DNA from 2 places in the Streptomyces sp. 63XJN7_1_ISO-PGPR-S23-121 genome. Region 1 is predicted to be linked to the other one. Evidence: riboswitches for the same ligand, from Rfam matches in the RefSeq annotation. Region 1 holds a riboswitch; the other holds the start of a gene.
The links. Region 1 has a riboswitch for cobalamin ahead of AC0VYN_RS09315 (energy-coupling factor ABC transporter permease). Riboswitches for the same ligand answer to the same signal wherever they lie in the genome.
Positions count from the first base shown of each region.

Region 2: another riboswitch for cobalamin. It lies ahead of AC0VYN_RS05715 (ribonucleoside-diphosphate reductase subunit alpha); the one in region 1 lies ahead of AC0VYN_RS09315 (energy-coupling factor ABC transporter permease).

Region 1 covers NZ_CM149653.1:2,074,977-2,079,853, reverse strand. Annotated here, with positions in the region: gene AC0VYN_RS09325 (chloride channel protein) at 243-1,634, shown strand; gene AC0VYN_RS09320 (potassium channel family protein) at 1,706-2,212, shown strand; cobalamin riboswitch at 2,334-2,517, shown strand; gene AC0VYN_RS09315 (energy-coupling factor ABC transporter permease) at 2,548-3,243, shown strand; gene AC0VYN_RS09310 (energy-coupling factor ABC transporter substrate-binding protein) at 3,240-3,581, shown strand; gene cbiQ (cobalt ECF transporter T component CbiQ) at 3,582-4,331, shown strand; gene AC0VYN_RS09300 (energy-coupling factor ABC transporter ATP-binding protein) at 4,328-4,877, shown strand, end outside.
Region 2 covers NZ_CM149653.1:1,222,722-1,227,598, reverse strand. Annotated here, with positions in the region: gene AC0VYN_RS05730 (DUF3311 domain-containing protein) at 10-267, shown strand; gene mctP (monocarboxylate uptake permease MctP) at 264-1,892, shown strand; gene AC0VYN_RS05720 (GNAT family N-acetyltransferase) at 1,963-2,469, shown strand; cobalamin riboswitch at 2,522-2,661, shown strand; gene AC0VYN_RS05715 (ribonucleoside-diphosphate reductase subunit alpha) at 2,786-4,877, shown strand, end outside.

The DNA of each region.
Region 1 (4,877 bases):
GGAGGACCGGAAGAGGGCGGCGGAGTGGTGCCCGGGGCGGTGGCGACCCGGAGGGCGGTGCGTGGCATGCGGTGCGGTGCGGTCTCGCGTTAACTGAAGCGCACACGATGCACACGTACGCGCGACGGGCCGCCGGTCCGCGCCGGGAGGTGGGCGGACCATGCTTCATGGGGAGGGCCCGTGACGACTCAGCCCCTGCCGCCGCCCGCCGGGCCCGTGCCGGGACCGCGCCGGACGGCCCCGTGACGGCGCCGGAGGGTCGGGCCGCCGCACCGGAGAACGCCGCCCCGGACCGGGCCGAGCAGTCCCTGCGCGGCACCCTGCTCAGCCCCGGCTACCTGCTGCTGTTGCTGCTGTGCGTGCTGATCGGCATTCCCATCGCGCTGGCCTGCTTCTTCTTCGTCGGCCTCCAGCACGAGCTCCAGCACTGGGTGTGGACGTCGCTGCCGAAGGCCGCCGGGTACGCCACCCCGCCCTGGTGGTGGCCGCTGCCCGCGCTGGTGCTGGCGGGGCTGATCCTGGCGCCGATCGTGACCCGGATGCCGGGCGGCGGAGGGCACGTGCCGGTGAACGGCCTGGGCCAGGCGCCGGTCGGGCCGGAGGCGCTGCCCGGTGCCGTCCTGGCCGCGCTGGCCACCCTGCCGCTCGGTGTGGTCCTGGGCCCCGAGGCACCCCTGATGGCCGTCGGCAGCGGTCTCGCCCTGCTCGCGGTGCGGCGGGTCGGTGCGCGCGCGGATCCGAAGGCGGGCGCGATCCTGGCGACGGCCGGCTCCACCGCCGCGATCTCCACCATCCTCGGCGGCCCGGTGGCGGCGGCCGTCCTGCTCCTGGAGGGCGCCGGGCTGGCCGGCACCCGGATGGTCGCCCTGCTGCTGCCCTGTCTGCTGGCCAGCGCGACGGGAGCCCTGGTCTTCACCGGCTTCGGGCAGTGGACCGGCCTGACCATCGGCGCGTTGTCGCTGCCCGACGTGCCGCCGGGCACCGACCCCGACGCCGGTGACTTCCTGTGGGGCATCCCGACGGCGGCGCTGATCGCGGTGCTGGTCACGCTGGCCCGCGCGCTCGGCCGCCGCACCAGGGCCTGGGCGGAGCACCGCACTGCCGTCCGCACCGTCCTGTGCGCCACGGCGGTCGGCGTCTGCATCACCGCGTACGCCCTGATCACCGGCCGTTCGCCGGCGGAGGCGGCGTTGTCGGGGCAGGCCGCCCTCGCCCAGCTCGCCGCGCATCCGCACGCCTGGTCCGTGGGCGCGCTGGTCGCGCTCGTCGTCTGCAAGGGGCTGGCGTGGGGCATCGCACTGGGCAGTCTGCGCGGGGGTCCGATCTTCCCCTCCCTGCTGCTGGGCGCGGCCACGGCCATGGCCTGCTCCGGTCTGCCCGGCTTCGGCGTGACCCCGGCCCTCGCCCTCGGCATGCCCGCCGCCATGGCCGCGGTGACGGGGCTGCCACTGGCCAGTTCGGTGCTCGCGGTACTGCTGATGGGCGCGGACGCGCACGAGCAGATGCCGCTGATCGTCATTTCGTCGGTGGTCGCCTTCGTCGTCGCCCAGGCGGTCCGCCGGAGCCCGCCGGAGCCCGGGCCTCCGGCGGGGGCGGGGACGCAGTCGCGTCCCCGGCCGGGGCCGGAGCGGTGACCGGACGCGGGGGCGGCGGGCGGGCGCACCGGACCGGGGCCGGTGCCTCCTGGCGTTCGGCGCGTCCCTGGGTGACGAGGGCCGGTGCGGTCGTGGCCCTGGTCGCCGCCTACTTCCTGCTGCCCCTCGACCGGCTGGGCCCCCGTCATCCGGTCCTGAGCTGGCTGTTGTTCGCTCTGGGCCTGGCGGCCGTGGCCGTACTGCTGCTGCGGCAGATCCGCCACGTCCTCACCGGCCGCACGGACACCCACCCCGGCGTGGCCATCTCCCTGCTGATCCTGCTGTCGGTGCACGTCTTCGCCGCGGCCTACTACCTCCTGGCCAAGCAGCCCGGTGCGTTCGACGGGCTGCACACCCGGGTCGACTCCCTGTACTTCACCGTCGTCACCCTGGCCACGGTCGGATACGGGGACATCACCCCGCGGGGCCAGACGGCGCGGCTCGTGACGATCCTGCAGATCGTCTACAGCTTCGTCTTCCTCACCGCCGCGGGGACGGCGCTGGGCCAGCAGCTGCGTTCCCGGGTGGTCCGGGACACCGACGGCGGCGCCCCCGACGGCAAGGGCACCTCGGGCTGAGATCTTCGCCACGCCGGGCGAGGGCGCGCGGCCCCGTACGACGCGGTGCCGGCGCGGAAGTCCCCGCGGCCCCCGGGGCCGGCCGCCGGGAGGCCCGCTTGTCACCACCCTCGTGGGCGCACTACTGTCGCCACGCCTTGGTGAACGGGAAATCCGGTGAAGTACCGGTGCGGCCCTCGCCACTGTGATCGGGAAGTCCGGCTCCGGCCCTCGCGGGCAGCCACTGGGTCCTTGTGACCCGGGAAGGCGGAGTTCGGGCGGTGGTACCCGTCAGCCAGGAGACCGGCCAAGGCGCGTCGTCCATCCACGAGGTGCTGGAGAGGGTCTGCTGAGCCATGCACATAGCCGAGGGCTTTCTGCCTCCGGCGCACGCGATCGCCTGGAGTGTCGCGTCCGCGCCGTTCGTCGTCCACGGAGTACGGTCACTCACCCGTGAGGTCAGGGAGCATCCCGAGAGCACGCTGCTGCTCGGGGCGTCCGGAGCCTTCACGTTCGTGCTGTCGGCCCTGAAACTGCCCTCCGTCACCGGGAGTTGTTCGCACCCCACCGGGACCGGTCTGGGCGCCGTCCTGTTCCGGCCGCCCGTCATGGCGGTCCTGGGCACGATCACCCTGCTCTTCCAGGCACTGCTGCTCGCCCACGGCGGGCTGACCACGCTCGGCGCCAACGCCTTCTCGATGGCGATCGCCGGCCCCTGGGCGGGCTACGGCACCTACCGCCTGCTGCGCCGGTACGGGGCGCCGCTGATGGTCACGGTGTTCTGCGCGGCGTTCGTCGCCGACCTGTCCACCTACTGCGTCACCAGCGTGCAGCTCGCGCTGGCCTTCCCCGACCCGGCCAGCGGGTTCCTGGGCGCGCTCGGCAAGTTCGGATCCATCTTCGCCGTCACACAGGTCCCGCTCGCGGTGAGCGAGGGCCTGCTCACGGTGGTCGTGATGCGGCTTCTGGTGCAGTCCAGCAAGGGAGAGCTGACCCGTCTGCGCGTGCTGCCGGCGAAGGCCGGCGAGCGTGAGGAGGCCGTCGTCCGATGAACCGCAACACGAAGATCAACCTCCTGCTGCTGCTCGCCGTGGCCGCGCTGGCGGTGCTGCCGCTGGCGCTCGGTCTCGGCGACCACAAGGAGAAGCCGTTCACCGGGGCCGACGCCGAGGCGGAGACGGCCATCACGGAGATCGAGCCGGACTACGAGCCGTGGTTCTCGCCGCTGTACGAGCCGCCGTCCGGGGAGATCGAGTCCGCGCTGTTCGCCGCGCAGGCGGCGCTCGGCGCGGGGGTGCTGGCCTACTACTTCGGTCTGCGCCGGGGCCGGCGGCAGGGCGAGGAGCGGGCGGCCGCCCGGCAGGACGCGAACGCGCCCGAAGGGGACTGAGTGCTGCCGATCGACGCGGCGGCGCACAGCAGCCGGTGGCGCCACCGGCACCCGGTGGACAAGGCGGTGCTCGGGCTGGGTCTGACCGTGCTCGCGATCTCGCTGCCGCCCTGGCCGGGCGCGGCGCTGGTCCTGGTCGCGGCGCTGGCGGTGCTGCTCGGCCCGGCGGGCGTGCCCCGGCGGCGGCTGTGGCGGGCGTACCGGGTGCCGCTGGGGTTCTGCGTGACCGGTGCCCTGCCGCTGCTGGTGCGGGTCGGGGGCCCGGGCGGCTTCGTGGGCGCGGCGGACGGCGGCGCGGTGCGCGCCGGGGAGCTGCTGCTGCGCACGTCGGCGGCCTCCCTCGGGGTGCTGCTGTTCGCGTTCACCACGCCGATGTCCGACCTGCTGCCCCGGCTGGTGCGGGCCGGGGTGCCCGCGCCGGTGGTGGACGTGGCGCTGGTGACCTACCGCATGAGTTTCCTGCTGCTGGACTCCGTGCGCCGGATCCGCGAGGCGCAGGCCGCGCGGCTGGGGCACACCACCCGGGCCGCGGCCTGGCGTTCGCTCGGCGGGCTCGGCGCCACGGCGTTCGTGCGGGCCTTCGACAGGGCGACGCGGCTGCAGGCCGGGCTCGCCGGGCGCGGCTACGACGGCACGCTGCGCGTCCTGGTGCCCGAGGCCCGGGTCTCCGTGCCGTTCACGGCGGCGAGCGTCGTGCTGCTGGCGGCGCTGGCCGTGCTCACCTTCGTACTGGAAAGGCCGTTGACGTGAACGAGCCCACCGAACCGGCCCTCGTCGCCCTGCGAGGTGTGTCCTTCGGGTACGAGGAGGGGCCTCAGGTGCTGACCGGCCTGGACTTCGAGGTGCGCGAGGGGCGCGCGCTCGCGCTGCTGGGCCGCAACGGCAGCGGCAAGACGACGCTGATGCGGCTGCTCAGCGGCGGACTGCGGCCGGGCGCCGGGCGGTTGACGGTCGACGGGCGGCCCGTGACGTACGACCGGGCCGGGCTGACCCGGTTGCGGACCACCGTGCAGCTGGTGGTGCAGGACCCGGACGACCAGTTGTTCGCCGCGTCCGTCGCCCAGGACGTGTCGTTCGGGCCGCTGAACCTCGGGCTGCCGGATCCGGAGGTCCGCTCCCGGGTCGGGGAGGCGCTCGCCGCGCTGGACATCGCCGGGCTGGCCGACCGGCCCACGCACCTGCTGTCGTACGGGCAGCGCAAGCGGGCCGCGATCGCCGGCGCGGTCGCGATGCGCCCCCGGGTGCTGATCCTCGACGAGCCGACCGCCGGGCTCGACCCGGACGGGCAGGAGCGGC
Region 2 (4,877 bases), 850 kb from region 1:
AGCCACCGCATGTCGCAAGCCCCGGAAGTGAACAGAGGGCCGACGGTGACGCCGGTGCGCGTCGTCATCGGCCTCTGTCTTGTCGCACCGTTCGTCGCCATGCTGTGGGTCGGGTCGTACGCCAAGACGGACCCCGCCCTCATCGGCATCCCGTTCTTCTACTGGTACCAGATGGCATGGGTGCTGATCTCCACCCTGCTCACGGTGACGGCGTACAAGCTCTGGCAGCGTGACCAGCGCGCCCGCCGGGAAGGCGGGACCAAGTGAACGACGGCGTGAACGGCGTCGCACTCGCCGTCTTCATCCTCTTCTTCGTGCTCGTCACCGCGATGGGCTTCCTGGCCGCCCGCTGGCGCAAGGCCGAGAACGAGCACAGCCTCGACGAGTGGGGCCTCGGCGGCCGCTCGTTCGGCACCTGGGTCACCTGGTTCCTGCTGGGCGGCGACCTCTACACGGCGTACACCTTCGTGGCCGTCCCGGCGGCGATCTACGCGGCCGGCGCGTCCGGCTTCTTCGCGGTGCCGTACACGATCCTGGTCTACCCGCTGATCTTCACCTTCCTGCCCCGCCTGTGGTCGGTCTCCCACAAGCACGGGTACGTGACGACCTCGGACTTCGTGCGCGGCCGGTTCGGTTCGAAGGGCCTGTCGCTGGCGGTCGCCGTCACCGGCATCCTCGCCACGATGCCGTACATCGCGCTCCAGCTGGTCGGCATCCAGGCCGTGCTCGACGTGATGGGCGTCGGCGGCGGGGAGGACACCAACTGGTTCGTCAAGGACCTGCCGCTGCTGATCGCCTTCGGTGTGCTGGCGGCGTACACCTACTCGTCGGGTCTGCGCGCCCCCGCGCTGATCGCGTTCGTGAAGGACACGCTGATCTACATCGTGATCGCCGTGGCGATCATCTACATCCCGATCAAGCTCGGCGGCTTCGACGACATCTTCGCCAAGGCGGGCGAGGCGTTCGGCCAGACCAACGAGGCCACCGGGAAGCCGCGCGGCGCGGTGGTGCCGGGCGAGGCGAGCCAGTGGACGTACGCCACGCTGGCGCTCGGCTCGGCGCTCGCGCTCTTCATGTACCCGCACTCGATCACCGCGACGCTGTCCTCCCGCAGCCGTGAGGTGATCCGCCGCAACACCACGATCCTGCCGCTGTACTCCCTGATGCTCGGCCTGCTCGCGCTGCTGGGCTTCATGGCGATCGCGGCCGGCGTCAAGGTGGACAACGGCCAGCTGGCGATCCCGCAGCTGTTCGAGGACATGTTCCCGGACTGGTTCGCGGGCGTGGCCTTCGCGGCGATCGGCATCGGCGCCCTGGTGCCGGCGGCGATCATGTCGATCGCGGCCGCGAACCTCTTCACCCGCAACATCTACAAGGACTTCATCAAGCCCGACGCCACCCCGGAACAGGAGACGAAGGTCTCCAAGCTGGTGTCGCTGCTGGTGAAGGTGGGCGCGCTGATCTTCGTCCTCGGCATGGACAAGACCGTCGCGATCAACTTCCAGCTGCTCGGCGGCATCTGGATCCTGCAGACCTTCCCGGCCCTGGTGGGCGGTCTGTTCACCCGCTGGTTCCACCGCTGGGCCCTGCTCGGCGGCTGGGCGGTCGGCATGGTCTACGGCACGGCCGCCGCCTACGGGGTCGCCTCGCCGACGCAGGCGCACTTCGGCGGGTCCTCGAAGGAGATCCCGGGCATCGGCGAGATCGGCTACATCGGCCTCACCGCCTTCGTGCTGAACGTCCTGGTCACCGTGGTCCTGACCTTCGTCCTGAAGGCCGTCAAGGCACCCGAGGGCGTCGACGAGACCCGGCCGGGCGACTACACGGCGGACGCGGGCGACCCGGGCGTCCAGACGGAGCTGCCCCCGGCCACCGCGGGCACCTCGCACTGATCCCCCGATCCGACGGGCCGCCGGAGAAATCCGGCGGCCCGTCGTCGTACCCGTGGGGCACACTCGGCCCATGGACTTCGTGATCAGACAGGCGTCACCCGACGAGTACCGGGCCCTCGGCGACATCACCGCCCGCGCCTATCTCGACGACGGACTGCTCGACTTCGGGGAGAGCGATTCCTACCTCGGCGAGCTGCGGGACGTCGCCAAGCGGGCCGCGGCGGCCCAGGTGCTCGCCGCCGCAGCGGACGGGCGGATCCTCGGCGGCGTGACCTTCGTGCCGTCCGGCGGCCCCATGGCCGACATCGCCCGGCCCGGCGAGGCCGAGATACGCATGCTCGCCGTCCACCACGAGGCGCGGGGACGCGGCGTCGGCGAGGCCCTCGTGCGGTCGTGCGTCGACCGCGCCCGGGCCGTCGGGGGCTGCGCACGCGTCGTGCTGTCGACGCAGCGGACGATGCGCACCGCCCACCGGCTCTACGAACGCCTGGGCTTCGTCCGCACGCCCGAGCGGGACTGGAACCCCGTGCCGGGGCTCGACGACATCACGCTGCTCACCTACCAACTGACGCTCTGACACCGGCGCGGCACAACATCTGGGGGTGCTCGCGGAACCCGGCACAAGATGTATGCTCATGCTCGCTGTCGCCGCAGGGGAATCCGGTGTGAATCCGGAACTGTCCCGCAACGGTGTACTCGTGTGTGTTCGCGTATCCGCGTGAGCGCCACGGGCTCGAGTCCGAGGACCTGCCGACAGTGCGCCCGGCCGTCCCGGTCCGGGTGCCATGACGTCCGGGCCTCGCGGAATGGGCCGGTGGACGCGACGCCGCGCGCGCTCGTGAGCTGCCCCCTGCCCTCCGCCTGGCCCCGTGCCGAGCGAGGGAGTGCCCCACGTGACCATCGCGCCAGCCGACCCGGCCTCAGTGTCCGCTGCGACGGCTTCTGCGATCCCCGTGACCGAGGAACCCGACGGACCCGGTGCCGCCCTGCTGCGGACCCTGACCGGCCTCACCGCCGACCTCCCCGACGCCGACCCCGGCCGGGTCGCCGCCGCCGCACTGCGCGGCCGGTCCGCGCGGGCCGACGAGGCGGAACTGCGGGAGCTCGCCACGGAGGCCGCGGCCGGTCTGATCTCGGAGGACCCGGTCTACTCCCGGCTGGCCGCCCGGCTGCTGACCCTCGGCATCCGCGCCGAGGCCGCCTCCCAGGGCGTCACCTCCTTCACCGAGTCCGTCGCGACCGGCCACCGCGAGGGCCTGATCGCCGACCGCACGGCCGGGTTCGTCCGGCTGCACGCGGCCCGCCTGGACGCGCTGACCGACCCGGCCGCCGACGACCGCTTCGGCTACTTCGGGCTGCGCACGCTGTACAGCCGCTATCTGCTCCGGCACCCGCTCACCCGCAAGGTCGTCGAGACGCCCCAGCACTTCCTGCTGCGCGTGGCCGCCGGACTCGCCGAGGACGACACCGACCGGTCGGTGGACGAGGTCGCCGCGCTGTACGGGCTGATGAGCCGCCTGGACTACCTGCCCTCCTCCCCCACCCTCTTCAACTCCGGCACCCGGCACGCCCAGATGTCGTCCTGCTACCTCCTCGACTCCCCCCTGGACGAGCTGGACTCCCTCTACGACCGCCTCCACCAGGTCGCGCGCCTGTCCAAGCACGCCGGCGGCATCGGCATCGCCTACTCCCGCGTCCGCGCCCGGGGTTCACTGATCCGCGGCACCAACGGGCACTCCAACGGCATCGTCCCGTTCCTGAAGACGCTGGACGCCTCGGTCGCCGCGGTGAACCAGGGCGGCCGGCGCAAGGGCGCGGCGGCGGTCTACCTGGAGACCTGGCACGCCGACATCGAGGAGTTCCTGGAGCTGCGGGACAACACCGGCGAGGACGCCCGGCGCACGCACAACCTGAACCTCGCGCACTGGATCCCGGACGAGTTCATGCGCCGGGTGGACGCGGACGGGCCGTGGTCGCTGTTCTCGCCCTCGGACGTGCCGGAGCTGGCCGACCTGTGGGGCGCGGAGTTCGACGCGGCCTACCGGGAGGCCGAGGCGAAGGGCCTGGCCAGGAAGACCCTCCCGGCCCGCGAGCTGTACGGCCGCATGATGCGCACCCTCGCACAGACCGGCAACGGCTGGATGACCTTCAAGGACACCGCCAACCGCACCGCCAACCAGACCGCCGAGCCGGGCCACGTCGTGCACTCCTCCAACCTCTGCACGGAGATCCTGGAGGTCACGGACGACGGGGAGACGGCGGTCTGCAACCTCGGGTCGGTCAACCTCGGCGCCTTCGTGACCGGCGGCGACATCGACTGGGAGCGGCTGGACGCCACCGTCCGCACCGCGGTCACCTTCCTGGACCGGGTTGTCGACATCAACTTCTACCCGACCGAGCAGGCGGGCCGCTCCAACGCCCGCTGGCGCCCGGTCGGCCTCGGCGCGATGGGCCTGCAGGACGTCTTCTTCCGGCTGCGCCTGCCCTTCGACTCCGCCGAGGCCAGGGCCCTGTCCACGCGCATCGCCGAGCGGATCATGCTCGCCGCGTACGAGACGTCCGCCGACCTCGCCGAGCGCAACGGCCCGCTGCCGGCCTGGGAGAAGACCCGCACCGCCCGGGGCGTGCTGCACCCCGACCACTACGACGTGCGGACGGCCTGGCCGGAGCGCTGGGCGGCGCTGCGGACGCGTATCGCGACGACCGGGCTGCGCAACTCGCTGCTCCTCGCCATCGCGCCGACCGCCACGATCGCCTCCATCGCGGGCGTCTACGAGTGCATCGAGCCGCAGGTGTCCAACCTGTTCAAGCGCGAGACGCTGTCCGGGGAGTTCCTGCAGGTCAACTCGTACCTGGTCGACGACCTCAAGCGGCTCGGCGTGTGGGACGCCCGCACCCGCGAGGCGCTGCGCGAGGCGAACGGCTCGGTGCAGGGCTTCGCGTGGATCCCCGAGGACGTGCGCGCGCTGTACCGCACCGCGTGGG